One region of the Marinomonas sp. TI.3.20 genome, then DNA from elsewhere that is predicted to be linked to it. Evidence: predicted binding sites of a transcription regulator. Region 1 holds the regulator's gene; each other region holds the start of a gene.

Region 1 (8,657 bases):
GATGTCGTCTCCGGGTTGTAGATTTTGAATGAGTTGACTCAGTGCTTCTTCTGGATTGTCTGTGGTTTGAATGGCTTCAATCTTAGGGGCTAAAATTTGTTTCATTTTGTCCGTTACAAATGTTTGTAATGCTTTCTTTTCTGGTCTTTCGATGGAATCAGATTTGATATGAGATAGAATCACCCCATATAGAGATTGAGCAACGCGACTATCGCCGCTAATAAAGTTTTTGTTTGCTTGTACTATTTGGCGATTAAGTTGGACCCATAGGTTCAACCAGCGCAAATAATCGTAACAAGCTTTGTAGTGTGAATGACTTAAGCGGCCCTGTCTTCTGAGGAAAAGAAGCATCTTAGCGACTTTTGTTAGGCGCTCTTTATAGTTTGCTTTTTGTTGAAAGCTTAGCGGCTCTGGAGTTGGATTAAACTCAATAGGGTCGGTGTTGCGATCATCTTCTGCTTTAGTGATGCGTGCTTCGATACGTTCGGCATCATCGGCATATTGGAGCAGCTCGCGTAACGTATCGATATAATAATCATAAAGAACATCACTAGCGATCGAATCTGTGTCAATATCTTTTAAACTGCGCAGATGATATTCAACTCGATCAGCGCGATTTGATAGCTGAAGTTGCTTAAAACGTCGTTCAGTTTGTTCTTTTTCTTTCTGATGTGCACGTGAACCAATGATTACGGAAAGCACCACGATAATCATTAAAAACACAATTGTAAGAATTTGGAGGAGCGCCATGATTGTCCTTAAGCAATGAATTCAGTATGTTAAATAAGAAATACTAGATTCAGCAAGCGATAATGTGAGAAACAATACAGTGATCGCTTGTCATATAAAAGGTGTTTGCTTAATATCAGCGCCCCGAAAGACTAAATTTCGCAAACGTAGATTTGCAGACGTACTTAAATAAGGCTTACACAGTTCAATGGGAAAATCACTGGTAATCGTGGAATCGCCCGCTAAGGCGAAAACCATCAATAAATACCTAGGCAACGATTATGTTGTGAAATCGAGTGTGGGACACATTCGAGACCTGCCGACAGGTTCAACAGCAAAATCAACTCCGCAGGAGCGAGCAAAACAAGCCGCTTTGACGAGAAAGATGAGCCCAGAAGAGAAGGTTGAGCATAAACGCCGCAAATCTCGACAGCAGCTTATTTCTCGAATGGGCGTTGACCCGGAAAATGGTTGGGAAGCGCACTACGAAGTGCTTCCGGGCAAGGAAAAAGTGGTTGAAGAGCTAAGACGTCTTGCCAAAAATGCCGATACCATCTATCTCGCGACCGATTTGGATAGAGAGGGTGAAGCTATTGCGTGGCATCTTCGTGAGGCCATCGGTGGTGATGACAGCCGCTATAAGCGTGTCGTGTTCAACGAAATTACAAAAAAAGCCATACAAGCCGCTTTTGAAACGCCATCCGAACTTGATATGGATCGTGTTAATGCACAGCAAGCACGTCGATTTTTAGACCGTGTTGTTGGTTTTATGGTGTCGCCATTGTTGTGGGCAAAAGTGGCTCGTGGCTTGTCCGCAGGTCGCGTTCAATCAGTTGCAGTACGCTTGATTGTTGAACGTGAAAAAGAAATACGCGCTTTTATTCCTGATGAGTTTTGGGAGTTGGATGCGAATTTAACAACGCCAGCGAAAGATACGATCAAATTTGCAGCAGCAAAATATCAAGGCAAAGAATACCGTCCTGTGAGTCAGGAGCAGTCTGATGAGCATCTCGCTCGCTTGAAAGATGCCGATTACTTAGTAAGTAATCGCGAAGATAAACCGACAAGCAGTAAGCCATCAGCACCATTTATAACTTCTACCTTGCAACAAGCCGCGAGTACTCGACTTGGTTATGGCGTTAAAAAGACCATGATGTTGGCTCAGCGCCTTTATGAGGGTGGTTACATTACTTATATGCGTACAGACTCAACTAACTTGAGTTTAGAGGCTGTAGAGGCGCTACGCGGATATATTGCTGAGAAATTTGGCGACAAATACTTACCTGAAGAACCTATTCGCTACAGCAGTAAAGAAGGGGCTCAAGAAGCCCATGAAGCGATTCGTCCTTCTGATGTTAGTGTGCGCCAAGAAGATTTGTTAAGCATGGAAAAAGACGCGCATCGTCTTTATGAATTGATCCGTGCTCAGTTTATGGCGTGTCAAATGACGCCTGCGCAATACACATCTACGACTGTCACTGTAACAAGTGGTGAGTATGAGTTTAAAGCCAAAGGACGTATTTTACGCTTTGATGGTTACACTCGTGCTATGCAAGGTGTGGTTAAGAAAGGCGAAGACAATATTCTTCCAGATGTTGCTAAAGGTGAGACTCTCACTCTAGAAGCATTATTGCCAGAGCAGCACTTTACTAAACCAACGGCGCGTTTTGGTGAAGCCAGTTTAGTAAAAGAGCTTGAGAAACGTGGTATTGGTCGTCCTTCTACGTATGCATCAATCATTTCTACTATCCAAGATCGTGGTTACGTTCGAGTAGAGAATCGTCGCTTTTACGCTGAAAAAATGGGCGATATTGTGACTGAAAGATTGGTGGATAGCTTTCACTCCCTCATGAACTATAGCTTTACTGCACAAATGGAAGAGCAGTTGGATGCAGTGGCAGAAGGTCGTGAGAACTGGATTGAAGCACTCAATGCTTTTTATAATGGTTTTAGTGCTGTCTTAGCCAAAGCAGAAGATCCTGAAGATGGGATGATGCTGAATGAGCCAACACCAACCGATATTGCTTGTCCTACTTGCGGAAGGTCAATGCAAATTCGAACTGCTAGTACAGGCGTATTTATGTCTTGTTCTGGCTATGCGTTACCACCAAAAGAGCGTTGTAAAGCGACGATTAACCTTACTCGTGGTGATGAAGCAGTTGCTGTAGATGACGATGAAGCAGAATCAAAAGCGCTGATCAATAAGCGACGTTGTGATATTTGTGGTTCTGCCATGGACAGTTATTTGATGGATGAACACCGTAAGTTACACGTGTGTGGTAACAATCCAACATGTTCTGGTTATGCGGTGGAAGAGGGTACATTTAAGATCAAAGGGTACGATGGTCCTGTACTTGAGTGTGATAAATGTGGCTCAGAAATGCAGCTTAAGACAGGCCGTTTCGGCAAATATTTTGGTTGTACCAGCGACGATTGTAAAAATACTCGCAAGCTTTTGAAGAGCGGGGAAGCGGCGCCACCTAAGATGGACCCAGTTCCGATGCCTGACCTAGCTTGTTTAAAAGTAGAAGATCATTACGTTTTACGTGATGGTGCAACGGGTTTGTTTTTAGCGGCTAGTCAGTTTCCGCGTAAGCGAGAAACTCGAGCACCGCTGGTGAAAGAATTGCTTCCTTACATGGAGCAGATCGATCCTAAATATCACTTTTTCTCTAATGCTCCAGTTATGGATAACGAAGGTCGTCCGACCATTATTCGTTACAGTCGTAAGACGAAAGAGCAGTATGTGATGACTGAAGAAGAAGGTAAGCCAACGGGTTGGAAAGCCTATTATGTTGGTAAGCAATGGGTCGTTGAAGAAGGTAAGAAAAAGAAATGAGTGCTGCAACTCCAGCGAGTTTAACCAATCAAAAGTTGGATTCAGCACGCCGTTTTCTTCGACAAAGTCAAGAAGATGCAGGTTCTTGGCTTGGCGCAAGTTTGGAAGGGGCCGCAATCTTTCATTTGCGCAGTGCGTTGAATGGATTGCTACAGGAGGTTGGTTTGGCTTACCAACTAACCTCTGGTTTGCAACTTGACGGTTTGTTGAAAGAAGCTAAAGATAAAGATGTTGTCGTGCCGGTATTAGTCGAACTGCATGACTTATCTTTGCAATCTGGTTCTTGGCTAAATCAATTAGAGCAAGCTTATTTGGTTCAATTTGAATGCCGCTCTTCCATGTTTGTTAAAGCCAATGAAGCAAACTTGATTGGTCGTGGCGGCGATGACGGTGCATCGGTTAATGTGTTTTTATCTAAGCTAACGGAGTTGGTGTTGCGTTTTAGAGAAGAATCCTCAGAGTATTAAATATGAAAGAATCCTATCTAGAAATTATTGAGCTGGACAATGGCGATATTGTATTGCGTCCAGCTGGCGAAGAGGGCGAGAATGCAGAGCCCTTGGCAACATTAACAATTTCTGATGATACTAAGTCTTATCTTAAAGAACGTTATTTTGAACTGGCAAAATGCATGTTTCATGCAGGGATTGATTTTGTTTATTCGGAAGAAGAAACGTTTGGTGATGACATGGAGTATCCAGAAGATATGGATGTAAGGCCTAAAATATTGCATTAAAAAAGGCGAAGCATTTGCTTCGCCTTTTGGCTTTTCGGCTGAAGGTTCTGATTTAAATAGTTTGGCGTATGACGCCTACTGAAAGTCCTTCAATAGCAAACTCTTCGCTTTCTAAATCTACAATGATATCGTCAAAGTCTTCATTTTCCGGTACTAAGCGAATTAAGCTGCCTTTTTGGAAAAATCGTTTAACAGTGACTTCTTCGCCTATTCGAGCAACAACAATTTGGCCGTCACGAACAGTTGTCGTCTTATGAACAGCAAGTAGGTCTCCTTCCATGATGCCTATGTTCTTCATGCTAGTGCCAGAGACGGAAAGAAGGTAATCCGCCTTAGGTGAAAACATCGCGGCTGGAACATTAACATGAGACGCGACATTTTCTTGGGCCAAAATTGGAAACCCAGCAGCGACCTTGCCAATAACGGGTAATCCGGCATCCGCTTTTTCTGCTAAAGCAGGGTCTTCAAGCAGGCGAATGCCACGGGATGCGCCGGAAAGCATTTCTATGGCCCCTTTTTTAGCGAGGGCTTTTAGATGTTCTTCAGCGGCATTGGGAGATTTGAACCCTAGGCGATGGGCTATTTCTGCACGAGTTGGAGGAAAACCTGTTTCGCTAATAAATTCACGAATGGTTTCTAGTACGTCAGATTGTCTGTTGGTTAATTTAATCATAGCGTCATCTGGTTGTTTATACAGTAACTGTTATTATATACAGCATTATTCAAGATACTCAATAAATTAAATGCTTTCAGATGAACTAAAAACACAAATTCACCTTGCTTACCGAGCCTCGCTGGAAGCAAAGTCCCATAAACCTAGAGTTGGTCAGCGTCAGATGATCGGCACAATCGCCCGTACTTTGGGAAATATAAAGCAAGGGAGCGAAGGTGAGCGGTTAGACGAAAAGCATGTGGCCGTTGTTGAGGCGGGGACGGGGACGGGTAAAACACTGTCTTATTGTCTGGCTGCGATTCCAATTGCAAAAGCGCGTGGCTTAAAGTTGATTATTTCAACGGCAACCGTAGCCTTGCAAGAACAAATTCTCCATAAAGAATTGCCTGATCTGTTAGAGCATACCGAATTAAGTTTCAAATATACCTTAGCAAAAGGGCGTGGGCGTTATCTTTGTTTGAATAACTTGGAAGGTTTTCTGAGTTCTGAAGAGCAAGGTATAGAGGATATGTTTGCTGGGTTGTTTGAACAACATCTTCAATCTGATGATATTAACACCGCGCTTTATCAAGAGATGGATGTTGCTTTATCTAAGGGTGAGTGGGACGGCGACAAGGATAATTGGTCTGGCATTATTAGGGATCAAGATTGGCGCCGCTTGACTACGGATCATCAGCAGTGCACTAACCGCAACTGTGCTAATTACTCTGCGTGCCCGTTTTTTAAAGCGCGCGGTGAAATTGAAGACGCGGATGTGATTGTTGCCAACCACGATTTAGTGCTTGCTGATTTATCGCTTGGTGGTGGGGCAATTTTAACGCCGCCGAAAGAAACTATTTATGTTTTCGACGAGGGGCATCATTTGCCTGATAAGGCAATCGGCCATTTCCGTCACGAGGTTCGTTTGCAACAAAGTATTACCTGGTTGCGACAGCTCGAAAAAAATCTAGTGAACTTAAAGCAAGAGTTGACCGATGACGTTAGCTTAACAGGGCAGTTGTTGCTTAAAATTCCTCAACAGATTCAAAGTATTGTCAATTTCATCCAGTACGCACAGCAAGGTTTAGCGCCTTATATTCAAGGCTTGGGCTTGGATCAAGAGAATAATCAGCATCGTTTTGAGTTTGGTGTTATTCCTGATGAGTTACGGCAGCTAGCCTATAGTTTGCAGACCTCCTATCAGAAGCTTTTCAATAATATTGAAAGTATTCAGGACGAATGCAAGAAAACCAAGCAAAACGAAGGGATGGGTGTGACGCCGGAAACTGCTGAAACCTGGCAGCCAATTTTGGGCGTTATATTGGGGCGTTTAGAGCAAAGTGTTGAGTTGTGGCGTTTATACTCGGCGGTCGATGACCAGAATTACCCACCGAACGCGCGCTGGTTAGTGGTTACAGGGCAAGGTATGGAGCAGGATATTGAATTAGGTGGTTCACCTATTTTAGCGGCCCATACATTGCGTCAGCAATTGTGGGATAAGTGTTTTGGGGCTATTGTTACCTCGGCGACATTGACTGCCCTAAACCAATTCCACCGATTTAATATGCGCTCAGGAGTGCCGCACGAAAGTGAGTATTTGCGAGTTTTAAGCCCATTTGATTTTCAGAAAAATGGTCTGCTGGTCATACCTGATATGGAAAATGAACCCAATCGGGTTGAACAGCACACACAAGAGATTGTTCAATATCTTGATAAACAAGTAGATTCTAAGAAAGGCAGTTTAGTGCTATTCTCTTCGCGTCGGCAAATGGAGGAGGTGGCTAAATCTCTTTCTGCCGGATTGCAGGATATTCTATTGATGCAAGGGGAGCAGTCAAAACGCGTTATTTTAGATTCGCACAAGGCGCGTATTGATGATGGTAAGGGCAGTTTACTGCTTGGGCTCGCTAGCTTTGCCGAAGGGGTGGATTTACCTGGTGATTATTTAACGTGTGTTTATATCGCAAAAATTCCGTTTGCCGTGCCTGATGATCCAGTAGAGGCAACGTTAGCAGAATGGATTCAAAAGCGTGGTGGGAATCCATTCATGGAGATCACCATTCCAGATGCATCATTACGCTTAGTGCAGGCGACGGGTAGGTTGCTACGTAGCGAATCAGATTCCGGCGAAATTCATATTTTGGATAAACGCTTGCGCACAAAACGATATGGGCAGCAGCTAATTAATAGCCTACCTCCTTACAGACAATAATAACTTACGAAAAGCAAGGGGTGATAAAGACTTATCATTTAGGTACACTCCACGCAAAGACACATAAACGTAAAAACACATAAGAAGCATATAGATTCCAATATGGAAAACCAAAAGACAGAACCTACATCAGAACAAACAGTAAAACCAAAGCGTCCTCGTCGCTCTAACAAGCGTTTTAAAGCAGAAAGTAAGCCAGCCAATGGGGTTTCTGATAAATCTGCTGAAGGTATTATCAATAAGCCGGTGGAAGGTGCTAAACAAAATAGCGGTACCTCAGTATGGTCTATTGATGATTTCAAAGTGGATGAAGTGGCGGATAAAACACGCTTTCATGATTTGAATTTACCGGATCGTGTGCTTAAGTCTATTTCAGAAATGGGATTTGAGTATTGCAGTGAGATTCAAGCGGAAACGCTACCGATTACTCTGAAAGGATCTGACTTGATTGGTCAGGCGCAAACAGGAACGGGTAAAACAGCGGCCTTTTTGATCGCTATGATTAGTGATTTTCTAGATTATCCTTTGACGGAAAAGCGTGCAAATAATCTTGCTCGAGGCTTAATTATCGCGCCGACTCGTGAGCTTGCATTGCAAATCGCGGAAGAGGCTGTGAAATTAACGGCTAACTGTCATTTGAATGTTGTCGCACTCGTCGGTGGAATGAGCTACGAGAAGCAGAAGCAGCAGCTTGAAACTGAAAATGTAGATATTTTAGTCGCTACGCCAGGTCGTCTATTAGACTTTGCGCGACATAAGAAAGTATTGCTTAGTCATGTCGAGTGTTTGGTTTTGGATGAAGCCGATCGCATGCTGTCTATGGGATTTATTCCAGATGTTAAAAGCATTATTCGTATGACGCCACATAAAGAAAAGCGTCAAACTATGTTGTTTAGTGCAACCTTCCCAAAAGATATTCAAGCGTTGGCGACTCAGTGGACCTACTTCCCGAAAGAAGTGTCTGTTGTTCCCAAAGAAGCGACTAACCAGAATATCGATCAGGTGATTTATACGGTTGAAGCAGAGCAGAAATGGCCAGTGCTTAGAAAGTTGATTGAAGACAATGGTAATCAGCGAACCATTATCTTTGCCAATCGTCGTGATGAAACGCGTGATTTGTATGAAAAACTTCGAAAAGCCAATATTAATTGCGCCATCTTGTCGGGCGAAGTGGCTCAAGATAAGCGTGTTAAAACGTTAAAAGGCTTTAAAGACGGTGTTATTCAAGTCTTGGTGGCGACCGATGTTGCGGGGCGTGGTATTCATGTCGACAACATTGAGCTTGTGGTTAACTATGCTTTGCCTGAAGATCCTGAAGATTATGTACACCGTATTGGTCGTACTGGTCGTGGTGGTGAAATGGGTAAATCTGTCAGCTTTGCCAGTGAAGACGATGCGTTCCTAATTCCTGAAATCGAAAAGGTTGTTGGGGAAAGTATTCGCTGTGAATACATGGTTAACACGTCACTATAACAATCGCTATCTAAGT
Region 2 (8,657 bases), on a different contig from region 1:
GAGGTCGCTATGCGAAAACCTGCTTCAGGATAGTAAACAGTTTTGTCGAAAAAATAGACGCCGGCACCCAGATACGACCACATTGGCACACCTGGAATCAATTGAAAAGCAGGTGTAGCACTGTAGTAGCGTGAGCCAAGAGCAATTGAGCTCTCTGGGTTATCTCCTAATGCGAAGGAAAAACCACCGTAAATAGAAAAATTAGAAGGCGTTGTGAACTCCATCATAGTGCTCACTACGGAGGTTGTGCTTCCGGTTTCGTTATCTGTTGATGGTCGTGTTGCGGTTGCTTCAAAGTTTAGCAAGCTCGCAATTTGTCCTTCGTCGGCAAATGTACTCCCGCAGAAAAAAACTAAAGTGGCAAAAATGATGGGTTTCATTATTTATTATCCAGCTGGTTAAGACGATTTAACATCTGGGATAAGGAAGACTCCCAATTCGATTGTTGTTCATTTTTTTGGTTAAGTGTGTTTTCTAACTCACTTTTCTCTTCGCTGATTTCATAGTTTTGCATTTCTAGCTCAGAGATTTTTTGACGTAAAGATGAAATTTCTTCTACGGCTTCGTTAATGCGTTGTTCTAGGTGGTGAAGTAGTTCGTTATTCATTTTTTTATCCTAAAAGTATATAAAACCGCTTTATAAATAGCGTTATAGTAAAAATTACCAAGCAATTACAACATCTTGTTGCTGAACATTTAATATCTGCGCATCTACCGCCAATTCGCCGATGGAGAAGTTTGGCTGAACTTGCTTAATAGTAACATTGATATTGGCATTGTTCAGTTGTGTTTGAGCTGTTTGGTTTTGATTGAAAATTTCGTAGCGACGGTAAACGCTAAATTTATCCCCTTGCTTTATGCCTGATAAAGAGCCAGCGGCAATGTGTATGCGGTTCCCTTCGGTGCGAAATATATTAGCAATAAATGGTTGGCAACGTAGTTTTTCACTGGTATCAATCGCGCTTTCTCGTAATATTTCACGTACGACTTTACCATAATGTATGGTCCAGAACTTAGCACTACCAAAACCTATTCTAGCATTATCTGAAATGTCCCAGTTGCCAATTTCACTATAGCGTTTTTGGAAAAGAAGTGCGCCACTGAAACTATCATAAATATAGAGATCCAATACAAAATTTCTTTCCTTTTGTATTGCTTTGTCTTTCTCTAACGGTGTTGCCTCTAAATTATCAGGTGTTCTTAGATAAAGTGGGCTAATGTCACGAATGACGCCACCAATTATATACTGTACCCCTAACTGTTGTCCGATACGGGTAACGTTTGTTAGGTTACCTTCGGAAGTCATTGAAGAAGGGGCATTTATTAAATCAGGGTAAAGGGCAACGTTGGTAGCAGTTAGGGCGCGAAGAAAACCTTGTTTGTTAATGGCATTGGCGAGATCTTTTGGTAGCTCTCTAGATATATTATTTAATCTTCCAAGGCTGGCTTGTTCCGGGTCTTGAAGTTGAAAGCCTATGATGCCAACTGACTTTTCATAATAATTAGTCGCACCATTACTACATTGAGAGTCGGGAGTGACATTGACGCGAGCGATAACGGTAAGAAAATCACCTTTACGCTCTTCGTGGATGATCTTAGCTTGCTGAACACGTCCTGAGCTGCGTATTTGAATGTCTGAATCCAGATCGCCATTTTTCAGGCGATCATTGACGCTTACTCTTGAACTTGATTGAAGGACTGCCTGTTTGATCGCTTCTTGTGTTGCTCGATAGCGGGCATCGTCAATGTCATCGTTGTAGATAATGGCTTTTCCAGTCGCCTTTACAGATTGAGCAAAAGTAGGCGCAATGGAGAGCAAAGACAGTGTGGCGAATAGAATAAATTTAAGCATTAAAGGCATTATTCAATCGTATAGAAATTGGCGGTGGGTGTTGGGCTAGAGGCATCAACTGTTCGATAGTCTTGGTGAGCTTTACATCTTGGGTCATTAGAGATGTTATTGGGTGAGCTTACGCACTGGCGAAAGTTTTCTTGAAGCGCCATTTCAACAACCGTTTCAAATGTGCCATCTTCATGTTCACGCTGTGAAACGACTTTAGCGCCAACGAGATAGGCGTCGATATAAGAACGTAACTCATCGTGTTGTAAAACCATGTTGCTTAACGAGCTTGATCCATCAAGTTTCAAGCCGTATACCCGTTCGGAAAGGTTTCGATAAGCATCTAATGTGGAGCTGCGTAATGCCATCAGCCGTGCTTGAGATTTGGAGAATCGTTTGCTTGTACTGACGGCAGCATAGCCAGTGGCATTGATAATAATAGGTTCGCGTCTTATTGCTCGCGTAACTTGATTTTGGTTTTGGTAATTAAGCGCATTGCCGTTACCCATGTCCACGGTGTTGCCATTACAAGGGCCAACAGTCGTGCAGTCTTCTCCGGTTTTTTGAAACAAATTTTGACAGCCCGCAAGAGCAATGCCCATTATGGCGATGGAAAAAAATTTAAAAACTAGTGTCATAATGGCGTCCCCAATGGAAGTCCTTATCTTGTTTTGCATAAAATATCGTTTAATTCTGCTTGGCGAAATTTCTACTTAAGCTGATGAAGAAGCAAAAAGTAGGCCACTGCCTATAATAGCGAATAATCCTGACACAAAATGTAAACTATTTTGCTTGTTAACGTCCATGTTTGCCGGTGTAAATAGGGATATTTCTGCTTTTTTCTTGGGAAATCTATACTTTATCTATATTTCCTCCTTTTGCTTTCTCGGTCAGCACTGTTTGCGGCGTGTTATTGGTGTTTGCTGTTTTAATAATTTGAACGTTATACTGTGTTTCTGTACAGTATTTTTAAGTGCTCTTATGTCTAGACAGAGAAAAATTATCCATATTGATGCGGATTGCTTTTATGCAGCTATTGAAATGCGTGATGATCCCAGTTTGCGAGAAGTGCCACTGGCTATTGGTGGCTCATCAAAGACGAGGGGGGTGTTGAGTACGGCGAATTACATTGCTCGCTCTTTTGGCGTTCATTCTGCAATGCCAACTGCAGTAGCGAAGCGCTTATGCCCTTCATTGATTGTTGTTAGTGGGGATATGGAAAAATACCGACTTGCTTCGCGGCAAATGCATGCCATATTTCGTCAATACACAGACATTATTGAGCCGCTTTCATTAGATGAAGCCTATCTTGATGTGACTGATTCAGGCGCTTATCAAGGAAGTGCCACTAGAATTGCCGAGCAGATTCGACGTCAGGTTGTTGAACAAATAGGCATCACGGTTTCGGCTGGTGTCGCAACAAACAAATTTATTGCCAAAGTCGCAAGTGATTGGCAAAAACCGAATGGCCTAACAACCATTACTCCCGCTCAGCAGTTTGAATTTGTTTCGCAGTTACCTGTTAAGTGTATTTCGGGAATTGGTAAGGTTTCTCAGGAAAAGTTAGGGGTTTTGGGGGTCTTTCTTTGTTCAGACCTGCAGAATATTGATTTTTCAATTTTACAAAAGAACTTTGGCAGTATGGCTTTTCGCTTATCTCAATATGCAATGGGGATAGACAGTCGTCCTGTGCAAGTTTCGAGAGAGAGAAAGAGCGTTTCAGTTGAACATACCTTTTCTGAAGATCTTTTATCTTTAGAGGCCTGCTTATCGCAATTGCCTGAGTTATTAGACAGTCTAGACAAACGAATGGCTGGTCGAGGTTTCGAGTCTCAAATTAATAAGTATTATCTCAAGCTAAAATTCAACGATTTTAAGCAAACAACCATAGAGCAATCTATCCAAAGCTCTTTCTCAAAAGAGGTGTTTTCCTCTCTTTTAAAACAAGCTTACCAACGTCAATCAAGGCCTGTACGCCTTATTGGGGTAGGTTATCGTTTGGCTTCTCTAGCACCCCGCCAACTCGACATGTCATTTGATTGAAGGTTAAAAATAAGCCTCTTTTTGATTATTATTATAGTGGAAGCGATTTGTGCAATATTACGAATGTCTTACTCGACACCTAATATTGACCATGCCAGAACGATCAGATGTAGCGTTTCGTCTTAATCATCAGCAAGAAGTAACTCAGGTTCGTTTTCCTGTAGAGCATTAAGGGTTATCTACAACAAATGATTGTCGATATAATAGGTTATTGCGTAACGCTATAGCCTATTTTTTCGGACCTATTTTTTGGAGTAAATAATGACAGATTTGTTGCCATATGTGCTAGTTGAAACGTCAGAAGTGCCGGATGCCGCCATTATTTGGTTACATGGTTTAGGATCAGATGGGCATGACTTTGAGTCTATTGTGCCGGCGATGTCTATTCCTTCTGATCAAAATTGGCGCTTTATCTTCCCTCATGCCCCTCGTCGTCCAGTGACTGTAAATGGGGGGATGGAGATGCGAGCTTGGTATGATATCTATGAAATGACGCTAGAGCGTAAAGTAGATATGGCAAACATTGAAGAATCCTGTTCACAAATATCTGCGCTTATAGAAGATCAAATCGCGAAAGGAATTGATGCGTCTCGGATTATTCTTGCCGGCTTTTCGCAAGGTGGCGTTATTGCTTATCAACTCGCTTTAACGTCTCAGCGAAAATTGGCAGGCGTTATGGCGTTATCTACTTACCTTGCAAATAAGGCTAGTGTGCCCTTAGCTTCAGATTGTAAAAATGGCAATACGCCTTTCTTAATTCACCATGGTTCGCAAGATCCTGTTGTTGCTCCTAGCTTAGCGTTAGATGCGAAAAAAGTTCTCACAGATCAAGGTTTTCAAGTTGAGTATCAAGTTTACAATATGCCGCATTCGGTTTGCCCTGAGCAAATTCAGGACATTTCAGCGTGGTTAATGGCTCGCCTGTCTTAAGTCTTATGAGTTGGAGGAGGGTTACATTATGGTAAATACAGATAGCCTACTTGAGTTTGCTAAGCATATTGCCAACCAAGCTGGTGTCATGATGAGTGATGCGAGAGACTCAAATCGTTTTTCAGAAGATTACAAAGCGGATCATGAGCTAGTGACTTCCACGGATTTAGCGATAGATCATTATCTCTGTCAACAAATTGCAATAGCTTACCCTGATCATCAAATATTATCGGAGGAGTCATCGCCTGATTTATCTTTATCTGATGCTCCTGTGTGGGTGATCGATCCTATTGATGGGACGGTGAATTTTGCACATGGGCATAAACATGTGGCTATCTCTATTGGTTTATATGTAGAGGGACAGAGGTTGCTGGGTGTGGTCAATGCGCCGTTTTTACAAGAGTGCTACTGGGCAGTTAAAGGTCAGGGAGCTTATCTCAATGGTAAGCGTCTTCATGTTGCTGATAAGGTCACTTTGCGTAATGCTTTAGTGGCTACTGGGTTTCCTTATCAGAAAAACGCACTAGATAAATTGATTAAAAGAGTGTCGAATGTGTTGTCCCAGTGTCAGGACATTAGGCGAAACGGATCGGCTGCGCTGGATTTATGTTGGGTCGCATCTGGTCGGCTTCAGGCTTATTATGAATCAGTAAAACCTTGGGATATGGCGGCTGGTGCTTTGATCGCTGCTGAAGCGGGTGCGCAAGTGGGCCGATATGATGTTGTAAGCTCTACTTGGCCATTAGCAATTAATGGTGATTCTTTACTGGTTTGCACACCCTCTTTATATGATCAGCTGGTTCAGGTTTTGTGTGTGGATTAGCTTTTTTTCAACCTTTTTAATGATGCTGAAAATGGGTAAGCGAATCAAATGTTTATCTCATTACTTTTTTTGGATTTTATATGACTTTTAACGAATTTTTAATACTGATTTTACTGTGCGTAGGTGTCATTGTTGTTTCTCTTTGGTATATCTATCGTCAGTTAAAATTGAATAGACAGCGCGAAGAAAGAATCCTTGAAGGTGAATCTTTTGTGGCTGAAGAGCGTCAAAAGAGAATTGATAGTATTCAAATATTATTAAAAGCGGTTGATGTAGATGAGAAGTTGGGTTGGATCGAAACGAGTATTCGCGTAAAAAACTTGTTAGATCAATTAAGTGTGAATTTATCGAGTCATGATGATATATCCGCTTTCTATATTTTGACTGAAAAAACAGAGCACATTCCGACCCACGAACAATGGAAGGATTTACCGAAAGAAGCTCGTACGAAATTCCGTAGTGAAATGGATAGATATGAAACCGAGCATTTAGAGCATTTGAAGCGTGCACGGATCGCTTTACTTGATCATTCTTTTGATTCATGATTTTTCAGCTCATTGTTTCATTTGTTCTGTGTTTTTGCTTATTGGCCGCGTTGATGGTGTTTTATATAAAGTATCAGTCAAAGGTGCCTTATTATCGCTTGAATCAAAATGACTGTGTTAACTTGTTAGAAAGAGCGGTAAATGGTGTGTTGCTTGAGCGAGATTGGAATGTCTTTATTGGCATGACTGTTCGAGATGATGAAGAATTTGAGCAGTTACGCGAAGTTTGTCTTATGATTGATGATGAGCATAAAAAAGGCACTCAAATAGTTGATGGCGGATTGTATGTTCGTTTTAGTAATGTGGGTTTAAAGCAATTGGCCTTATTGCTGGATGAATGGCAACATAAAGTGAATTATGCCGCTTAGCGGTTTATCTCTTATTAATATTAAGGATTGAAGCACATGGGTAATATGGATCAGTTCATGGAGAAAGGTATCGATATGTTACCTTGGATCTCAGATATGGCGATTAATTTACTGATTGGCATTGTGGTTTTAGTGGTTGGTCGGTTTGTTGCTCAAAAGGTAGCTCGTTGGTGTGAAAATAGAATGCTAAAAGCATCCGTGGATAAAGCCGTCGCTGGTTTTTGTTCTAGTATTCTTTATGCCTTGATGTTTGCAGGTGTGATATTAATGGCGCTCGGGCAAGTGGGCGTACAAACGACTTCTTTCATTGCAATATTGGGTGCGGCAGGTTTGGCTGTAGGTCTGGCTTTGCAGGGTTCACTTTCAAATTTTGCATCCGGCGTACTGATTATTATCTTGCGTCCGTTTAAGTCTGGCGATTTCATTGATGCGGCGGGCCAAATGGGCACAGTGGATCGTATTGAATTGTTCCATACTTACCTGAGAACACCAGATAACCGTATTATTATTGCGCCAAATTCCGCGGTAATGAATGGCTCTATTGTGAATTTTTCACGTGAAAAAACACGCCGTTTAGATCTTGTTATTGGTATTGGTTACGATGCCGATATTCGTCTTGCAAAAAGCATAATGGAAGAAATTGTTTCAGCAGATGAGCGCATCTTAAAGGATCCTGCTTGGGTTATAGCGGTTGCTGAGTTAGCAGATAGTTCAGTAAACTTTAACCTGCGCCCTTGGGTTGCTGCTGGCGATTATTGGGCGGTAAGAGCGGATCTTCTTGAGAAGATCAAATATACGTTTGATGAGCGCGGTGTCAGCATTCCGTTCCCACAAATGGATGTTCATTTACACAAACAAGAATCGTAATGCGTTAGATTCTAGTGTTTCAAAATGCCGTCAAGCAATGATTGTTGCTTGGCGGCATTTTTATTTTAATTATTGTAAAAATAGGTTGTTTTAATGAGTCGGTATCGTCCTCCATCTGCTCCAAAATCCGCGTATATTACCCAAGAGGGCGCTCAAGTACTGTTAGCAGAGCTTAAGTATTTATGGAAGGAAAAGCGTCCAGCGGTAACGGAAACGGTTCGCGAAGCCGCGGCCCAAGGGGATCGTTCAGAAAATGCTGAATACATTTATGGAAAAAAGCAGTTGCGTGAAATAGATAGTCGCGTACGTTATTTAGAAAAACGTCTTGATGTATGTACCGTGGTCGATCGTTTCCCTGCAGACCAATCAAGGGTGTTTTTTGGGGCTTGGGTGACGCTTGAGGATGACGCTGGGGTATTAAAAGAATATCGCATTGTTGGTGCGGATGAGCTGGATCATAACTCTGCTTATATCAGTATTGATTCACCTGTAGCGCGGGCGCTACTGAAAAAAGAAGAGGGGGACGAAGTGGCTATCCATCTGGCGGCAGGTGAGAAAACTTATTTGATTGATGCGATAGAGTACCGCGCACCGTCTCCATGAAAATTTATTATGGCATGGCACAATGGCAGCATCCGGCTTGGATTAATTGGTTGTATCCATCTTCCTTGCCGGCTGGCGAGCGAATTTCACGTTATTCACAAGTGTTTTCAACGGTTGAGGTTGGTAGTACTTTTTATACCAAGGTTGAGCAGGCGCAGTTGCAGCGTTGGTACGAAGCTGTCCCTGATGGTTTTCGTTTTGCATTCAAAGCGCCGCAGACTGTGACTCATCGGTTATTGGATCGATCTTGGAAAGAGGTCGTCGAAGACTGGCGTGTGTTTATGGCGTCATTAGCGCCTTTGTTACCTAAGCTTGGGCCAACCATGCTGCAGTTCCCAGCAACATGCGATGAGCGCTTATTGGAGCGTATTATGTTGCTGTGTGATTTGTGGGTGTTGCCATCGCCTTTGGCTGTAGAGACGCGGCATCTGGCGTATTTTGATAAGACGGGATATGAATCGTTATTTTTAAAAGGCCTGGCAGATAAAGGGGTGAACCGAGTGATAATGGATTCGCGGCCTGTCTTTTCCACAGAGGCTTATTGTGACAGCTTGGTGGATGCACAAATGAAAAAACCAAGAGTACCTTGTCACCCCGTAGCTACTGGAGCTCATCCTGTGGTGCGTTTTATTGGCCAT
Region 3 (6,277 bases), on a different contig from region 1:
AGTGGCGCCCTTCTAATAGGCATGAGTCCAATAGCTCATTTCGAATAGTGCGAGCTGTGTAATGTATTCTCTCTGATAGCTGTTCTGTGCTAAGGTAGGTGTTCATATGTATATATCCTATCTAAAGATCAAATTTATTGTCAATTGATAATATATATTATCAATATGTGTAAGATTAAGTCGGTTGGCGTGATCTGTCAATACTTTTGATTATAAAAGTTATCAAAAGAGTTTATTTATGATCAGATTCAGGTTGAACGAGATGATTTCAGAGAAGTCATTTCAAGAAGGAAGAAGGATTACGATTGGTGAGGTTGCCAAAGAAACGGGGATTAACCGTATGACTTTGTCAAAGATGATTAACCACAAAGGTTATAGTACAGTGACAGATAATTTGGATAAGTTATGCGCTTATTTTAAGTGCGGATTAGACGAACTTGCAGAGTATGTTCACGAAGATGAATAGCTTTGAATTTATTTGTTAACTGTTTTCATTTCCAATAACTAAGCAGTGGGTAAGCTATGAAAGAAGGTGATAAAGGTCTTTATAGCGCATTACTAGAAGCAGGAGCAGATTCAGTCAAGGCAAACTCAGCGGCAGACATAACGCTTAGGCTCGTTGAATTGAGAAATGATACGACTTTTCTGAAATTGGCTGTTCTACTTATCATTTCACTCAAAGTGCTGGGATGTTTCGCTATTTTTAGCGGAGGGTAGAGCAGGGGAAAAGCCATCAAAAAATCGTGTCATCCAGCTGCTTTAGTAGTTGCTTGCCTTTGGTTGTCAGTCTTATTCTCCGATTTTTGCCCGAGTCTGCGTACTCTGCTAATCCTAGTCCATCACTAGAGCGATATTTACTCCCTGAAGAAAGCTTTCGAAATTGTCCTAAGGCGAATTTATATTCAGCAGAGGTTGCGTCATGAGTAGAGGCTAGGTCGAGAACGGAAAGAGCCGCTTCTTTTTCCTTGGCGATCATTAGAAAGAAAATCATCTGATTGATGCTAGTAATACCGAAACTTTGGGCTATATGAAGGGTTTTTATGAGTTTCTGGTGTTCATTCATTTCTATTTAGGCTCCTTCGCTTTATGAGTATTTGGACTGTCGATTGCAATAGTTTCCATTACAAAGGCTATCTCGTAAACCTATCAATAGAGCTAAGAAAATGCCAATTCAAGTTATTCAAACGGCTAATATCAGCATAATCAGTAGCCCTGATGGACTGCCTGTCACTAACTCTGGAGTATCCTGGCAGTTTGCCTAGAGTAGATTCCCTAATTTTTCTCTTAGAGTTTGGGATTTATCCTCTTGCGAGAATTCACTTGGCTATTCGTACTCTCTAAATATATACTGTATATCCATACAGTATATTGGTGAATTATGCGTGTAACTTATTTAGGTGTATCTGAATCGTCGGAATTTATCGCGGCAAATAGTCTGCGAATTCCGCTTTATGCTGATTCTGTGTCAGCTGGGTTTCCTTCTCCGGCGCAAGATTTTGTTGAGCGAACGTTGGACCTTAATGAGTTTTGTGTCTCCCGCCCTGCATCTACGTTCTATGTTCGTGCCCAAGGTGACTCCATGATTGAAGCTGGTATCTTATCAGGTGATGTTTTGCTGGTAGATAAGTCATTAACCGCTCGTCATGGTGATATCGTAATTGCCTGTATTCATGGAGAAATGACTGTAAAGACCTTGGAGTTACAACCTAATGTGCTTCTTCGTCCTAGAAATCAGGCTTATAAAGCCATTGTGATAACAGAAGAGTCAGAGTTCGAGGTTTTTGGTGTAGTAACCAGTGTGATTCGTAAGTATGAGCGTGGCTGATGCAAACAGTGTTTGCTTTAGTCGATTGCAATAACTTTTATGCTAGTTGTGAGAAGTTGTTTCGACCTGATTTGAAACGCACACCCATAGTTGTCTTGTCTAACAACGATGGCTGTGTCATTGCACGTTCAAAAGAAGCAAAATCGCTGGGTATTAAGATGGGCGTGCCGATGTTTCGGGTTCAGGAAGAGATAAAGCAGCATGGGATTGTGTGTTTTTCATCGAATTACGCTTTGTATGCGGATATGTCGAATAGGGTAATGACGATCTTAGAAGAGGAAGCACCTCGGCTGGAAGTGTATTCCATCGATGAAGCCTTTATGGATTTAACCGGTATTAATCATGTGCCGGATTTGCTGGAGTTTGGTAAGGGAATAAAAGCTAAGGTTGATCAGTGGACAGGAATTACAGTGGGGATTGGTATAGCTCCCACCAAAACATTGGCTAAGTTGGCTAATCACGCTGCAAAGAAATACCCAGCGACGGGTTCGGTCGTGGATTTGATGGACTCAGATAGACAAAAGCGTTTGCTTGCATTGGTTGACGTGAGTGATGTGTGGGGCGTTGGCAGTCGTACTACGGCAAAGCTAAAGGAGAGGGGGATTCATACTGGGTTGGACTTAGCTAACGCCGATCCTAAATCAATTCGTAGTGAGTTTTCTGTGGTGTTAGAGCGAACTATTCGAGAGCTGAATGGTGTGTCTTGCTTGGATTTAGAGTTAGTCAGGCCGACTAAACAACAAATTATTTGTAGTCGTTCATTTGGTCATAAAGTGACGGAGAAGCGCGAACTACGGGAAGCCATCGCCAAGTACACAACCAGAGCCGCCGAGAAACTACGTGGGGAAAAACGCCTTTGTCGCGTTGTGAGTGTGTTTATCCGTACCAGCCCCTTTATTCCAAACGAACCGCAGTACTCGAAAACGTTATCTGCAGAACTCCCCAATCCAACTGACGACACACGATATTTATTAGAAGTGGCCGACGTGTTGTTTCGTCGTATGTATCGGACAGGCTATCGCTATGCCAAAGGTGGGGTGATGCTGACAGACTTCTACGAACATGGAGCCTTACAACAAGATTTATTTCGAGCAGACAACACGAAAACCAATTCAAAAGCCCTAATGAGCGTCGTGGACAAAATCAATCACAGCGGCCTGGGTAACGTCTTTTTTGCCTCGCAAGGTGTGTCACCACAATGGTCAATGAAACGAGAACATCTATCGCCAGCATACACGACTAGGTGGGAGGAGTTGCCAAAGGTTTTTTGATTCAAAGTGTAGAAAATTCAAATTGACTAAAGCTTTTGATGAGCGTTATCCGCAATTAACAGACTTAAAATTTGAATATACTTGGGGAGGGGCGAGTAGCTTGTCAGGAAACTTTGAAACTTACTTTGGTGAAGTGGAAAAGGATATTTTTACATCTTGCTGTGATCAAAGCGTTGGCGCGGCGCGTGGTACATATTCTGGCATGATGCTTGCTGACATGGCTTGTGGAATAAAATCTGATCTCCTAGATAGTATTAAGATCGTATCAGGTAATCCTTCCCGATTACCTGCTAAACCATTGTTGCGTATCGGTGTTCCTGTACGTTTGGCCTTTGAGCGGTTCAGAAGTCTAGTTAAAACTCATTTAAAATGTCGGAGAAGATATGTCTGCTAAATTAATCAAAGGAAATAGCCTCACTCATATTCATCGAGGAGGGCCTCCTGGAAAAGCGAGTGTTGCAAGGGCTGTTAGTAACGACCTTAGCACAACAATGGGAGCTGGTGTAGCTTACTTTGATGATTGTTCTATCAGTTGGACGGTATTGTATGATGAAGTTATTTATGTTGTTGATGGCGTATTTCGTCTGGTAACTAAAGATGGTGTTATTGAAGGAGAAGCCGGAGATATAATCTGGATATCGGAGGGTACGGAGCTCAAGTATGAAGGTCGGCAAGCTAAAATTTTTTATGCTGTCTATCCAGGTAACTGGAAAGAATTACATGGACTATCCTAACCATCTTTAAGCCTTTAGAGCATACGAACAAGTCAGACTATGTTGTTCTGACTTTCGTTGTTCATCAATATTACGCCAAAAAAATGCCATTTTAGCGATTAAAGTGCTCTGGATGTTGTAACTGCTATTGAGACGGGCTGACTCTGTGTAGACTTCATAATCTGATCCAGTCTCAGCATCTCCAAGAGAAAATAGTATAGCAAGCTTGTTGTCATTTTAAGATAGAGCTTTTACTGGACTTGTAGCTCATGGTCATACTCTAATTGTTTGGCGACATTAGAATACCACCTATGGGCAGTTCATCTCTTGCCACACTCAACCATGAGTTGTGCACTTATTATCTGAATTTGCGGTCAATAAAGATGCAACCATGTCAGAGTGGATAAGACGTAGTTGCATCTTTTATAACTAATAACCAGAGTTTTTTCTAGCTGAACGAGGGCTCATCCCATAAAGTTCTTTAAAACGATTGCTAAAATGACTACTTGTTACGAATCCGCTTGCTAAAGCTATGTTTGTAACGCTCTCGTTAGACTGTATGAGTAAATCTTTTCCATGTTTAAGTCTAATTTCTAAATAAAGTTTGGAAGGAGTTTTGTTTAGGTGCTGCTTAAATAAGCGCTCGATTTGTCTTCTTGACAAACAGCAATATTCGGTTAAATCATCGATGCTTAGAGGCTCTTCTATATTATTTTTCATGAGCTTTAATATTAATTTAAGTGATCTAGGTAGTCTATGTGAATGATAGTCATAAAATTCAAATGCATTTGATGAACTAGGAGATTTATCGCAGCTCAATACTTGTTTAATTGATTTTATAAGATTTTTATCGGTGAACTTTTCGATTAAATGTAGCATCATTTCTTGAGCACTATTTACTCCAGAGCTGCTTGCTATACTCTCACCAATTACATAAGTCTGATTCGTTACGGATATTGAAGAGAATTTTTCCTTCATGAAAGAATGATTGTTTGGATGTACTGCGCAGATCATTCCATTCATGACTCGAGCATTTGCTATAGGAATAATTCCATTCCACAAAGATGCTAAGAAAATTTTCTTTTTTACTGCGCTTGATATATAGGAAGAAACAATAGGATTTTCTTTTAGACTGCAACGATAACCACCACATACAACTAAGATGTCAAAATGAAATAGCTCAGCGTTAATCTGATTGGTTAAAGTCAAATCTGTAGATACGCTTATATTAATATCACTGTCAACAGATATAGAGTTTATACCAATTTTCTTGAGCTCAAAAACTGAGGTTTCGGATAGCAAATTTGCCGTTACTAAAGCATCTACAGAAGATGTAAAAGAGGCCATTGAGAAATTTTCTAAAAGAAGGAATGCTATTTTTATTGGTGAAGCAGTGCTTTCTTTAATGAATGGTCTATGTTGCGCATCTGAATACTTTTTTTGGTCGTTTTGTGAGCTTGTGCTTCTCATAATTTTCTCGTCGCTTTTATGATGGTTTTTATTGGAATAAATTTTTTACCCTAGTACCTTTACCTTTTAGCTAAGTTGAGTCAAATGAGTAATTTTTAGAAAAATTGATAACATCCTGTTATCATTTGTCGCTATAGAATAATTAAACTACGAAGTGGGCTATTCCTTAAGTTAAGCTGTGCTTCGAAGTCTACAGAACACAAACGCTGATTGTTTATAGGCAATCCCTATTTCTTCGACGAATTGAATGGATTAAGATTAGTTAATTAAGATATACGTTATAACTAATAGGAATAATGCATGGTTAAGTATGTTGAACCTGATCAAATTCTTGTGAAAATGCCATCGTTAAGGGCTGTAAAGTCTTTTGTTGCTGCAGCGAAATATCAAAATTTTACCCGTGCAGCGGAAGCTCTCTGCGTTACGCAAGCGGCAATAAGTCGGCAAATTAGAGAACTTGAAGCGTCATTAGGTGTTGCATTGTTTAAAAGAGCGGGAAGAGCAGTAGAGCTGACTGAGGCCGGTATTATCTTTTATGATGCTGCTTATCTTTCATTTGTGAATATTGCGCAAGCAGCTCAAAGGATAAAAGCGACCGAAGAAGCTAATAAAGAACTTACTATTTGCTGTTCACCCGCTTTCTCATCTTTGTGGCTTTCGTCATGTCTCCCTGACTTTATATCTAAATATCCTGATATTAATATCAATATTGTTACGACAAGTGACTTTTTGCATATTGAACCGGGTGTGCATCCAGATGTATTTATCAACAAAATAATGGATCCTCGCGAAGGTTATCAATCTATCCCTCTTTTTTTTGATCTGATCTACCCAGTTTGTTCTCCTCTATTCCTACAAAAGCATTCGGAGATAGCAGAGCTAGAGGGGCTAAGGGCAACTCAGCTATTAAACTTAAGTCCATATGGGCGCTCTCAAGTAGCTGAACATGTTGATTGGGGAGTGTGGTTTAATAGTTTGAACCCAGAGTTGGCAATCGA
Region 4 (8,657 bases), on a different contig from region 1:
CTGATCGTGGTGAATAAGCCTTCAGGGCTGGCGGTACATGGTGGTAGTGGCTTGAGTTTTGGTCTTATCGAAGTGATTCGTCAAATGCGGCCACAAGAAAAGTTCACTGAGCTTGTTCATCGATTAGATCGTGATACGTCTGGTTTGATCATGATTGCCAAAAAACGCAGCGTACTGAAAGAACTGCATACGGCGCTTCGTGAAAAAGAAGGCGTGCAAAAAACCTATCTTGCGTTGGTGTATGGCAGCTGGCCAAAACGCAAACTTCAGGTGAATGCTCCGTTGCTGAAAAACGAGCTGAAATCCGGTGAGCGTGTTGTGAAAGTTCATACTGACGGCAAAGAAAGTTTAACGCGCTTTAAATTGGTTCGTCAATTTGAAGGCTACAGCTTGGTCGAGTGTGAACCAGTAACAGGGCGTACTCACCAAATTCGAGTGCATGCTTTGCACGCTGGGTATCCGATCGTCGGTGATGATAAATATTCGCCGGTTGAATCATTGAAAGAAACTAAAGCCCTTGGCTTTAAACGATTGTGCCTGCACGCAACGCGCTTGGACATCATGCTTAATGGCGAACGCATGTTGTTTGAAGCGCCATTGGACAAAGAATGGCAGGCGTTAATGAATGAAAAATTAGACGCGGTGTTTCCATAAAGCGTCTGACTAACGAAAATTGATCAAAGGAGCGGATAATTATTACCAGATAATTACCCGCTCTTTTTTTTGCTTTGTGTTTTCTGCCCTTCGTTTGAGCGATGCTCGTTTGAGTGATGCATGTCAGCGCCATGATGGTGAAAAATCGCTAACATTCAACGACGGTATTCGTCGTTTTTGACGGTCATCTTGGTGTAGGAGTATGTATGAAGGCGGGTGGTGTCAAAATTGTTCCCGGTATTGTCTCTGTTGGCTTGGCGTTGTTAATTTGGTTTGTCGTGCCAGTCCCTGAAGGTGTGTCAGTCAATGCGTGGCATTTATTGGCGTTGTTTGTTGCTACTGTGGTTGCCATTATCGGGAAGGTCATGCCGATTGGTGCGTTGGCGATTTTAGCCATCACGCTGGTTGCGATAACGGGGGTGACGAATGACAGCCCCTCAGGCGCTATTAAAGATGCGCTAAGTGGCTTTTCCAATTCTCTTATTTGGTTGATCGGTATTGCGATTGTTATTTCGCGTGGGTTGGCTAAAACAGGCTTGGGCAACCGAATTGGTTATTATTTTATTTCTTTATTTGGTAAAAAAACCATCGGCATTGGTTATGCGCTGGCATTGTCTGAATTGGTGATTGCGCCAGTGACGCCAAGCAATACCGCACGTGGTGGCGGTATAATTCACCCGATTATGAAATCCATTGCCAGTAGTTTTGGCTCTTCTCCAGAAGACGGCACCTCTCGTAAAATAGGCCATTATCTTGCCTTGGTGAATTACCATATAAACCCGATTACATCGGCTATGTTTATTACCGCGACCGCGCCAAATCCTCTTATTGTAAAACTGATTGCCGATGCGACCGGAGCCAGTATTAGTATTTCTTGGGGAACTTGGGCGTTGGCTGCTTTGTTGCCAGGGTTGGTGTGTATAGCCTTGGTGCCTTTAGTGATTTACGCCATTTATCCACCTGAAATCAAAAGTACGCCAGACGCCAGTCGTTACGCAAAATCCAAGTTGGCAGAGATGGGGGTCATGAGTTACGGCGAAAAAGTTATGGTAGCGGTATTTGCGCTGCTGCTTTTGTTGTGGGCTGGCGTGCCGGCCATGTTATTGGGTCCTGAGTTTGCGGTAAACACGACGGCGGTGGCTTTTTTAGGCTTGTCTGTGCTGTTGATTAGCGGCGTCTTGAGTTGGGAGGATGTACTGAAAGAAAAATCCGCTTGGGACACAGTAGTGTGGTTTTCCGCTTTGGTGATGATGGCTACTTTTTTAAACAAGCTTGGCTTGGTGCATTGGTTCTCGACCGTGGTGCAAAGCAATATTGAGCAATTCAATCTGAGTTGGGGAGTGTCTGTCGTCATCTTAGTCGCGGTGTATTTTTATGTGCATTACTTTTTTGCCAGTACGACCGCTCATATCACCGCCATGTTTGCCGCTTTTTATGCCGCTGGGTTGGCTCTAGGCGCACCGCCTTTATATCTTGGTTTATTACTTGCGGGAGCATCTTCTTTAATGATGTCTTTGACTCATTATGCCACCGGCACATCGCCCATCATCTTTGGGTCAGGCTATGTTTCCATGGAAGATTGGTGGATCATGGGCTTTATTATGAGTGTCGTGAATTTAGCCGTTTGGGGAATCGTTGGTGGACTTTGGTGGAAAGTCTTAGGGTATTGGTAATATCAATACAGTCAGTGGTTAATGACGGACAGTAACTGGCTAACAATAGATTCAATAAAAAGGGTGACCACGAGGTCACCCTTTTTATGCTTTGTTTACCTTACGACAATTTAGGAATGCCGGTTAGGTAGCCAACCGCTGCGCCGTAACGATCTTTGTAATTGGCACGAATGTACGGGTCTAATACGTCTTTTACTTTATCATGCAGTGGGCTGCTCCAGTCACCTGGGTGTTGGAAGTTGCTCATGATGTAAGTCCAGCCGTTGAGTTCATCGACGGCGTGCAAGCCGGTTGATTCTGCGCCTGCTGGGGTAGATAAAATGCGCGCTAGTTCACCGCTGTCAACGTTATACGCCCACAAGAAGTTATTCACGTGATTGCCGCTGTCTTCACCGATAAATAAGGTGCGCAATGCTTCAGAATACTTAAGGTTATCTGGGTTGGAAATGCGGTCTGCATGCGCCGTGTTACCAAGTGCATCAGGCACCACTAGGTCTTCACCGATCAAGTTCGCTGGCGCTTCCATACGAACCGATACCCATTCGCTGTCAATGGCGTGGCCATGATTGTCTTTTTGACCACCGGTTAGTGTGTGTTCATAAACCGCACCGGCTTTTGGGCCTTCTACATGAATGTCTGTACTGCCATCTGTCATGGTTTTGTAGATGTAAGACATCGCCGAGTAGGCTTTTTTATCTTTGATGTTAACGGTCGTGCCTTCCATTTTAGTGAAGCCTAGAGACGCGCCAATCAAAGCCGCATAGCGGTGAGTTTCTAGGAAAGCGGCTTCTTTTTCCATGCCAGGTTTCAATTTTACCCAGTTGGTTTTTCCGCTGTAGCCAATCTTGGTGAAGCTGGCGTCTTTAGGGTCTTTTTTATGGATTTCCATGATGTCGCTTGATTTGATACCGGCGTCTACAAGACGTTGGATTTCGTCGCTGTTTGCTTCGCCGAGCTTGATCCACGTTAGGTTGCCTGCGCCCGGTCCTTTGCCAGACGTTTGATGCCATTTTGCGGCGTACAATGTACCGGCTGACAGGTCGCGTGGTTTGTCCGCAATAAACATAAACAAGCCGCTGTTGGTGAAATCGTCACCCATCAATACGGTGCGCTCATCTGGCATGACTTGCACAAGCTCGTGAGAAAGTCGTCCCATGCAGTAATGCTTTATGACAGAGCCAGTACCGTCTTTATTAACGGTAACTTCTGGCATATGGCCGTAGTTGTAAGGTTTGGCTTTGTTTTCATCGCCAAATAAATTTTTGCTGTAGGCTTTGAATTGTTTGTTATCTGGGTCTGAAGCATCTGGCTGATATTCTTCACTGGAAAGGTGGGTGCCCCAAGGAGACAAGCTCGCCCCACAGGTGATCCACAAACCGCCAACGTTTGAAGTGTCTACGTTGTGGTATTTAACCAGCTTTAGTTCACCGGTTTCTGGATTTTGATCCAAGGTCAGGATGGCAACAGGAGAAGGTAGGCGACCGTACATTTCATTGCCAGCGCCATCGCGACTGGTGTATTCAAACTGCACCACGGCAAAAACGTGGTTGCCGTATACGCCAGCGACCTTTGCGTCTTTAACGGTCAGTAGGCTAGAACCATCGGGACAGTCAGAGAAGAACTGACGATTATTAAAAGTAGGATCTGTAATGGGTTTATTATTGATATCATAATAACCACCCGCAACGAGTGTATTGCCCTGACCATCTGGCACGCGGTCACCCGATACAAAGAAAGCGTGATAATCCAATTTCACTAAGCGGCTAGAGCCATCTTCAAATTTCAACTGCATGGCGGCGTTGGTGTAAGCGGTGGCCATGGCAGCGGGATTACTAAGAGAGGGCGCTGTCATAGGAACAAAGCTGACGGAAGATAAAGGCGCCTCTGTCATGTTTTCTGCAAACGCTTTCGCGCTAAACATGCCACCAGCTAGTGGTAGCAATGGCGCGCCAGCCATAAAGCTCAGCATTCGGCGACGGGTGTTATCAATTGACTGACTCATGGTTATTATTCCTTTCTGTATTCAGGGTTTGCCCGTAATAAAGTAAAAAGCACAAAAGTAGTGGTTCATAACTGCCGGTGCAGTAAATCACGTCGGCCATGACGCTTTCGTGACAGCAAAATGATCTTTTTATGTCAGATCAATGAAATAGTCTGAGAGTTAGAAAAGAGAGAGGGCGCGCTAGGTGTGATAATCTAGCGGGATATATTTCATAATATGTTGGGTGTTTGTACATGAGTTCGGAGTTTGATCGGCCTAATTTTGTGATGATTCGTCGTCAATTTGATTTTCGTGGTATTGAAATGGGTCGCTGGGTAAAACCTGATGAGCGCGATCGAGCGGCAGTGAATTTTTATCAAGCGTTATGCGACTTGATGGACGTGCTGCAGGGGCCTGAAACACTGATTTCATTGCGTGGCACCCTAGGGCTTCAATTTGGTAAAGGTGGACGCCCCGGCGTGGCGGCCCATTATATGCCAGCCACACGGCAGTTAGCGTTAGCAAAAAATGCCGGAGCGGGTTCGCTCGCGCACGAGTGGTACCACGCATTCGATCATTATATGGGGGACAAAATGTTTCCTGTTTTGGGCGCGCAATCTTTTGCCTCATCCAACTGGTTAACCGCGACTAAGATGCAGCCTCATCCGCTAAACACACTATTAGAAAATTGCTTTAAAGTGATTATGCTCAATGCGCAGGGAACCGCGCCAAGTGCGCTGTTTGATGCTTCGAAACGAACAGACCAGACATTAAATATTGTCTATTACGCCAAGCCAGAAGAATTGTGCGCCAGAGCCTTTGAAGCCTTTATTGAAGATGAAAAGCCCCAAAGTCGTTTTCTTGTGAAAGGCAGTCGCTATTCAGACGAAGCCAAAGCCGGACTCTACCCACAAGGTGAGCAGCGTGAACACATAAGCGCTGCTTTTAAAGCCTATTTTTCAAGGCTTGGGGCTGCGCTACATCGACAACAGAGTTAATTGCGCCTCATTTCTCGCCGAAGCATCAGAAATCCTGCCTTTCACAAAAATTCGCTTGGTCTTTCGTCTTCTCTGAAACTATACTGTATATATATACAGTATTTAGGATGACCTATGCGTGTTTCTTATCTTGGTGTTTCAGAGTCTGCTTCTTTTATTGCTGGTAACAGTGTGCGAATTCCGCTTTATGTGGATTCTGTGTCGGCGGGTTTTCCATCGCCTGCTCAGGACTTTGTCGAAAAATCCTTAGACTTAAATGAGTTCTGTGTGGCTCACCCAACTGCGACGTTTTACGTGCGCGCTCAGGGGGATTCGATGATCGATGTGGGTATCCTGTCGGGCGATGTGTTAGTGGTGGATCGGTCGTTAACGGCGCGCCATGGGGATATTGTGATCGCGTGCATTCATGGGGAAATGACGGTAAAAATGCTGGAGTTAAAGCCAAACGTATTGCTTCGCCCAAAGAACAAGGCCTATAAGGCGATTCCTATTACCGAGGAATCCGAGCTGGAAATCTTTGGTGTGGTGGCGGGTGTGGTTCGTAAGTATGATCGTCATTAATGCAAACTGTCTTTGCGCTTGTCGATTGCAATAACTTCTACGCGAGTTGCGAGAAGCTGTTTCGACCCGATCTGAAACATACCCCTGTGGTGGTGTTATCGAATAACGACGGCTGTGTGGTAGCGCGTTCTAAGGAGGTGAAAGCGCTGGGGTTGAAAATGGCGGTGCCGGTCTTTCAGATTCAAGACGAGATAAGAAAGCACGGCATTGTGTGCTTTTCGTCGAATTACGCTTTGTACGCGGATTTATCGAATAGGGTGATGACGATCATTGAGGAAGAGGCGCTACGAGTGGAGGTGTATTCCATTGATGAGGCGTTTATGGATTTAACTGGTGTGGATCATGTGGTGGATTTACTCACCTTCGCGAGGCAGGTAAAAGCCAAAGTAGACAAATGGACAGGGATTGCGGTGGGTATTGGCATTGCGCCGACTAAAACACTGGCAAAGCTAGCCAATTATGCCGCGAAAAAATACCCTGCCACTGGGTCTGTCGTGAATTTGATGGATAGCGACCGACAACGACGATTGATGGCGCTGGTCGATGTGAGTGATGTGTGGGGTGTTGGTCGACGGACCACTGAGAAGCTGAGAGCAAAGGGCATTCATACTGCGTTAGACTTGGCCGATGCGAACCCAAAAGAAATACGAGCTGGATTCTCGGTTGTGCTCGAGCGCACGGTTCGTGAATTGAATGGTGTCTCTTGTTTGGATTTAGAAAGTATAAGGCCAACCAAGCAGCAAATCATTTGTAGTCGATCGTTTGGTCACAAGGTGACAGACAAGCAAGCGCTGCGTGAGGCTATCGCCAAATACACCACCAGAGCGGCCGAAAAGCTACGAGGCGAGCGGCGCCTTTGTCGCGTGGTCAGCGTGTTTGTCCGTACCAGTCCGTTTATTCCCAGTGAACCGCAATACTCACAAACTCAATCGGCAGAGTTACCCAGCCCAACGGACGACACACGAAATTTATTAGAGGTAACCGATGCTATCTTTCAACAACTTTATAAAGAAGGCTTTCGCTACGCAAAAGCTGGCGTGATGCTTGCGGATTTCTACGAACACGGTGACGTTCAAGAAGATCTCTTTAGGCCATCAACCAATAAGGCCAATTCAAAAGCCCTGATGGGCGTCGTGGACAAAATAAACCACAGCGGCCTCGGCAACGTTTTCTTTGCCTCTCAAGGCGTGTCAGCTCAGTGGTCAATGAAGAGAGAGTACCTATCGCCAGCGTACACAACCAGATGGGAAGAGTTACCAAAGGTTTTTTGATGCGAATGTCACTTTGATGTTTTGGGGTGCGTCACATAAGCGGTTGGGAAGGAGGGCTTCGTAAAACTTGGCTTTTTGTGGGGCTTTATTAAATACTGTATAAATATACAGTATTTTGTTTTTTTGATCAGATCTTTTCCGCTATATTGCTCGTTTTCTGTTCGGCCGACAACGCAATCAAATAAGTTAGCAATAAACAGATGGTTGCGCGGATTAAAAAATGCTGAAATGTAACCAATAGATTCAACTCAATTCTTTAATTATTAAGCCGTTCAATTGTTTAATCGAGATAGCCATCATGCCAATGCCTTCAGAAACTGAGATGAAAAAAGCCATAGCGGAAAGAGATCCAGCCTTTGACGGGCAATTTCTTTATGGTGTGATCACCACAGGGGTATTCTGCTTGCCCTCTTGTCCGACTAAGGCGGCTAAGCCTGAAAATGTGCGTTTTTTTGCGGACATTGATGCTGCTATGTTGGCCGGATTTCGACCTTGCAAACGTTGTTATTTTGTCGATAAAGGTACTCGTACCGACCAGTTGGTTGAAATCGCTCGCTATATTGAGTCCCATTCTGATGAGAAGATAACCCTTTCAAGTTTGGCGGAGGTTGTTGGTGTCTCCGCCTCAAGATTGCAAAGGCTGTTTAAAGAAGCTTTTTCTATTTCGCCAAAAGCGTATCAAGATGCGGTTCGTTTGCGGTGTTTCAAGCAATCCCTTAAAAACGGTGACGCGGTAACCGATGCCATTTACGGTGCGGGTTTTGGTTCTATTAGTCGAGTCTATGGCGAAGCAGATCGCCATATAGGTATGACCCCAAAGGTTTATCGAACTGGTGGTAAAGGAGAGCGTATTAGCTACGCGTGCCGTAAAACAGCACTGGGGTTAATGATAATGGCAGCGACGGATAAAGGGGTCTGTAGTGTTCAGTTTGGCGACACTGAAAGTGAGCTGGTGACGGCACTGCACAAGGAATACCCTAATGCGGAATTGATGCTGTCATCAGCACAAGAAAGTCCTGAGCTCGATCGCTGGATGGAAGCCCTAGATCAGCATGTCAGTCTTGGTGCGCCTAGACCGGATTTGCCGTTAGACATTAAAGGCACGGCTTTTCAAATGAAAGTCTGGCAATTTTTGTTGAGCATTAAAGAAGGGGATGTGATGAGTTATAAGCAAGTAGCAGAGCGCATCGACAGCCCTAACGCAGTGCGGGCAGTGGGCACTGCCTGCGGAAAAAACCTGCTCGGGGTGTTGATACCTTGTCATCGAGTGTTACGAAGCGACGGTGGCTTAGGGGGCTACCGCTGGGGGTTAGAACGAAAACAGTTATTGCTGAAAAAAGAACAGAAACACACAGAAAAGTGCCACCAAGAACGAACGCAATTAATCTAGATGCCTTTAAATTTATAAACATTAAAAAAGGCGACCCAAATCTGGGTCGCCTTTTTGTTTTATACCGTGACGACGAATGACTTAACAGCTAACGATTTAATTGTTAGCAACTTAGTCTTCGTAGCTGTC

The links. The regulator LexA, encoded in region 1, represses DNA repair genes until DNA is damaged. The targets are predictions, from matches to a motif close to TACTGTNTANNTANACAGTA.
Region 2: a site for LexA is predicted at 2,787-2,806, ahead of dinB (DNA polymerase IV). Genes of this name have one in related genera too.
Region 3: a site for LexA is predicted at 1,347-1,366, ahead of umuD (translesion error-prone DNA polymerase V autoproteolytic subunit). Genes of this name have one in related genera too.
Region 4: a site for LexA is predicted at 5,388-5,407, ahead of umuD (translesion error-prone DNA polymerase V autoproteolytic subunit). Genes of this name have one in related genera too.

The regions. Positions count from the first base shown of each region.
Region 1 covers NZ_JBAKAS010000020.1:14,919-23,575, reverse strand. The annotation lists gene V6259_RS16770 (DNA topoisomerase I) at 1-750, opposite strand, end outside; gene topA (type I DNA topoisomerase) at 938-3,568, shown strand; gene V6259_RS16760 (DUF6586 family protein) at 3,565-4,035, shown strand; gene V6259_RS16755 (hypothetical protein) at 4,038-4,304, shown strand; gene lexA (transcriptional repressor LexA) at 4,357-4,977, opposite strand; gene dinG (ATP-dependent DNA helicase DinG) at 5,048-7,168, shown strand; gene V6259_RS16740 (DEAD/DEAH box helicase) at 7,271-8,641, shown strand.
Region 2 covers NZ_JBAKAS010000015.1:49,672-58,328, reverse strand. The annotation lists gene V6259_RS14655 (hypothetical protein) at 1-380, opposite strand, end outside; gene V6259_RS14650 (cell division protein ZapB) at 380-607, opposite strand; gene V6259_RS14645 (flagellar assembly protein T N-terminal domain-containing protein) at 662-1,861, opposite strand; gene V6259_RS14640 (LPP20 family lipoprotein) at 1,861-2,478, opposite strand; gene dinB (DNA polymerase IV) at 2,822-3,883, shown strand; gene V6259_RS14630 (hypothetical protein) at 3,933-4,055, shown strand; gene V6259_RS14625 (alpha/beta hydrolase) at 4,145-4,813, shown strand; gene V6259_RS14620 (inositol monophosphatase family protein) at 4,842-5,636, shown strand; gene V6259_RS14615 (DUF2489 domain-containing protein) at 5,717-6,181, shown strand; gene V6259_RS14610 (hypothetical protein) at 6,280-6,549, shown strand; gene V6259_RS14605 (mechanosensitive ion channel family protein) at 6,595-7,416, shown strand; gene greB (transcription elongation factor GreB) at 7,510-8,019, shown strand; gene V6259_RS14595 (DUF72 domain-containing protein) at 8,016-8,657, shown strand, end outside.
Region 3 covers NZ_JBAKAS010000022.1:545-6,821, reverse strand. The annotation lists gene V6259_RS17200 (hypothetical protein) at 1-106, opposite strand, end outside; gene V6259_RS17195 (helix-turn-helix domain-containing protein) at 239-466, shown strand; gene V6259_RS17190 (hypothetical protein) at 523-717, shown strand; gene V6259_RS17185 (hypothetical protein) at 734-1,063, opposite strand; gene umuD (translesion error-prone DNA polymerase V autoproteolytic subunit) at 1,379-1,825, shown strand; gene umuC (translesion error-prone DNA polymerase V subunit UmuC) at 1,825-3,096, shown strand; gene V6259_RS17170 (hypothetical protein) at 3,119-3,490, shown strand; gene V6259_RS17165 (ethanolamine utilization protein EutQ) at 3,480-3,830, shown strand; gene V6259_RS17160 (GlxA family transcriptional regulator) at 4,239-5,279, opposite strand; gene V6259_RS17155 (LysR family transcriptional regulator) at 5,580-6,277, shown strand, end outside.
Region 4 covers NZ_JBAKAS010000004.1:12,896-21,552, reverse strand. The annotation lists gene rluC (23S rRNA pseudouridine(955/2504/2580) synthase RluC) at 1-654, shown strand, start outside; gene V6259_RS05875 (anion permease) at 861-2,327, shown strand; gene V6259_RS05870 (PhoX family protein) at 2,428-4,329, opposite strand; gene V6259_RS05865 (CLCA_X family protein) at 4,563-5,306, shown strand; gene umuD (translesion error-prone DNA polymerase V autoproteolytic subunit) at 5,421-5,867, shown strand; gene umuC (translesion error-prone DNA polymerase V subunit UmuC) at 5,867-7,138, shown strand; gene ada (bifunctional DNA-binding transcriptional regulator/O6-methylguanine-DNA methyltransferase Ada) at 7,437-8,528, shown strand; gene gcvP (aminomethyl-transferring glycine dehydrogenase) at 8,640-8,657, opposite strand, start outside.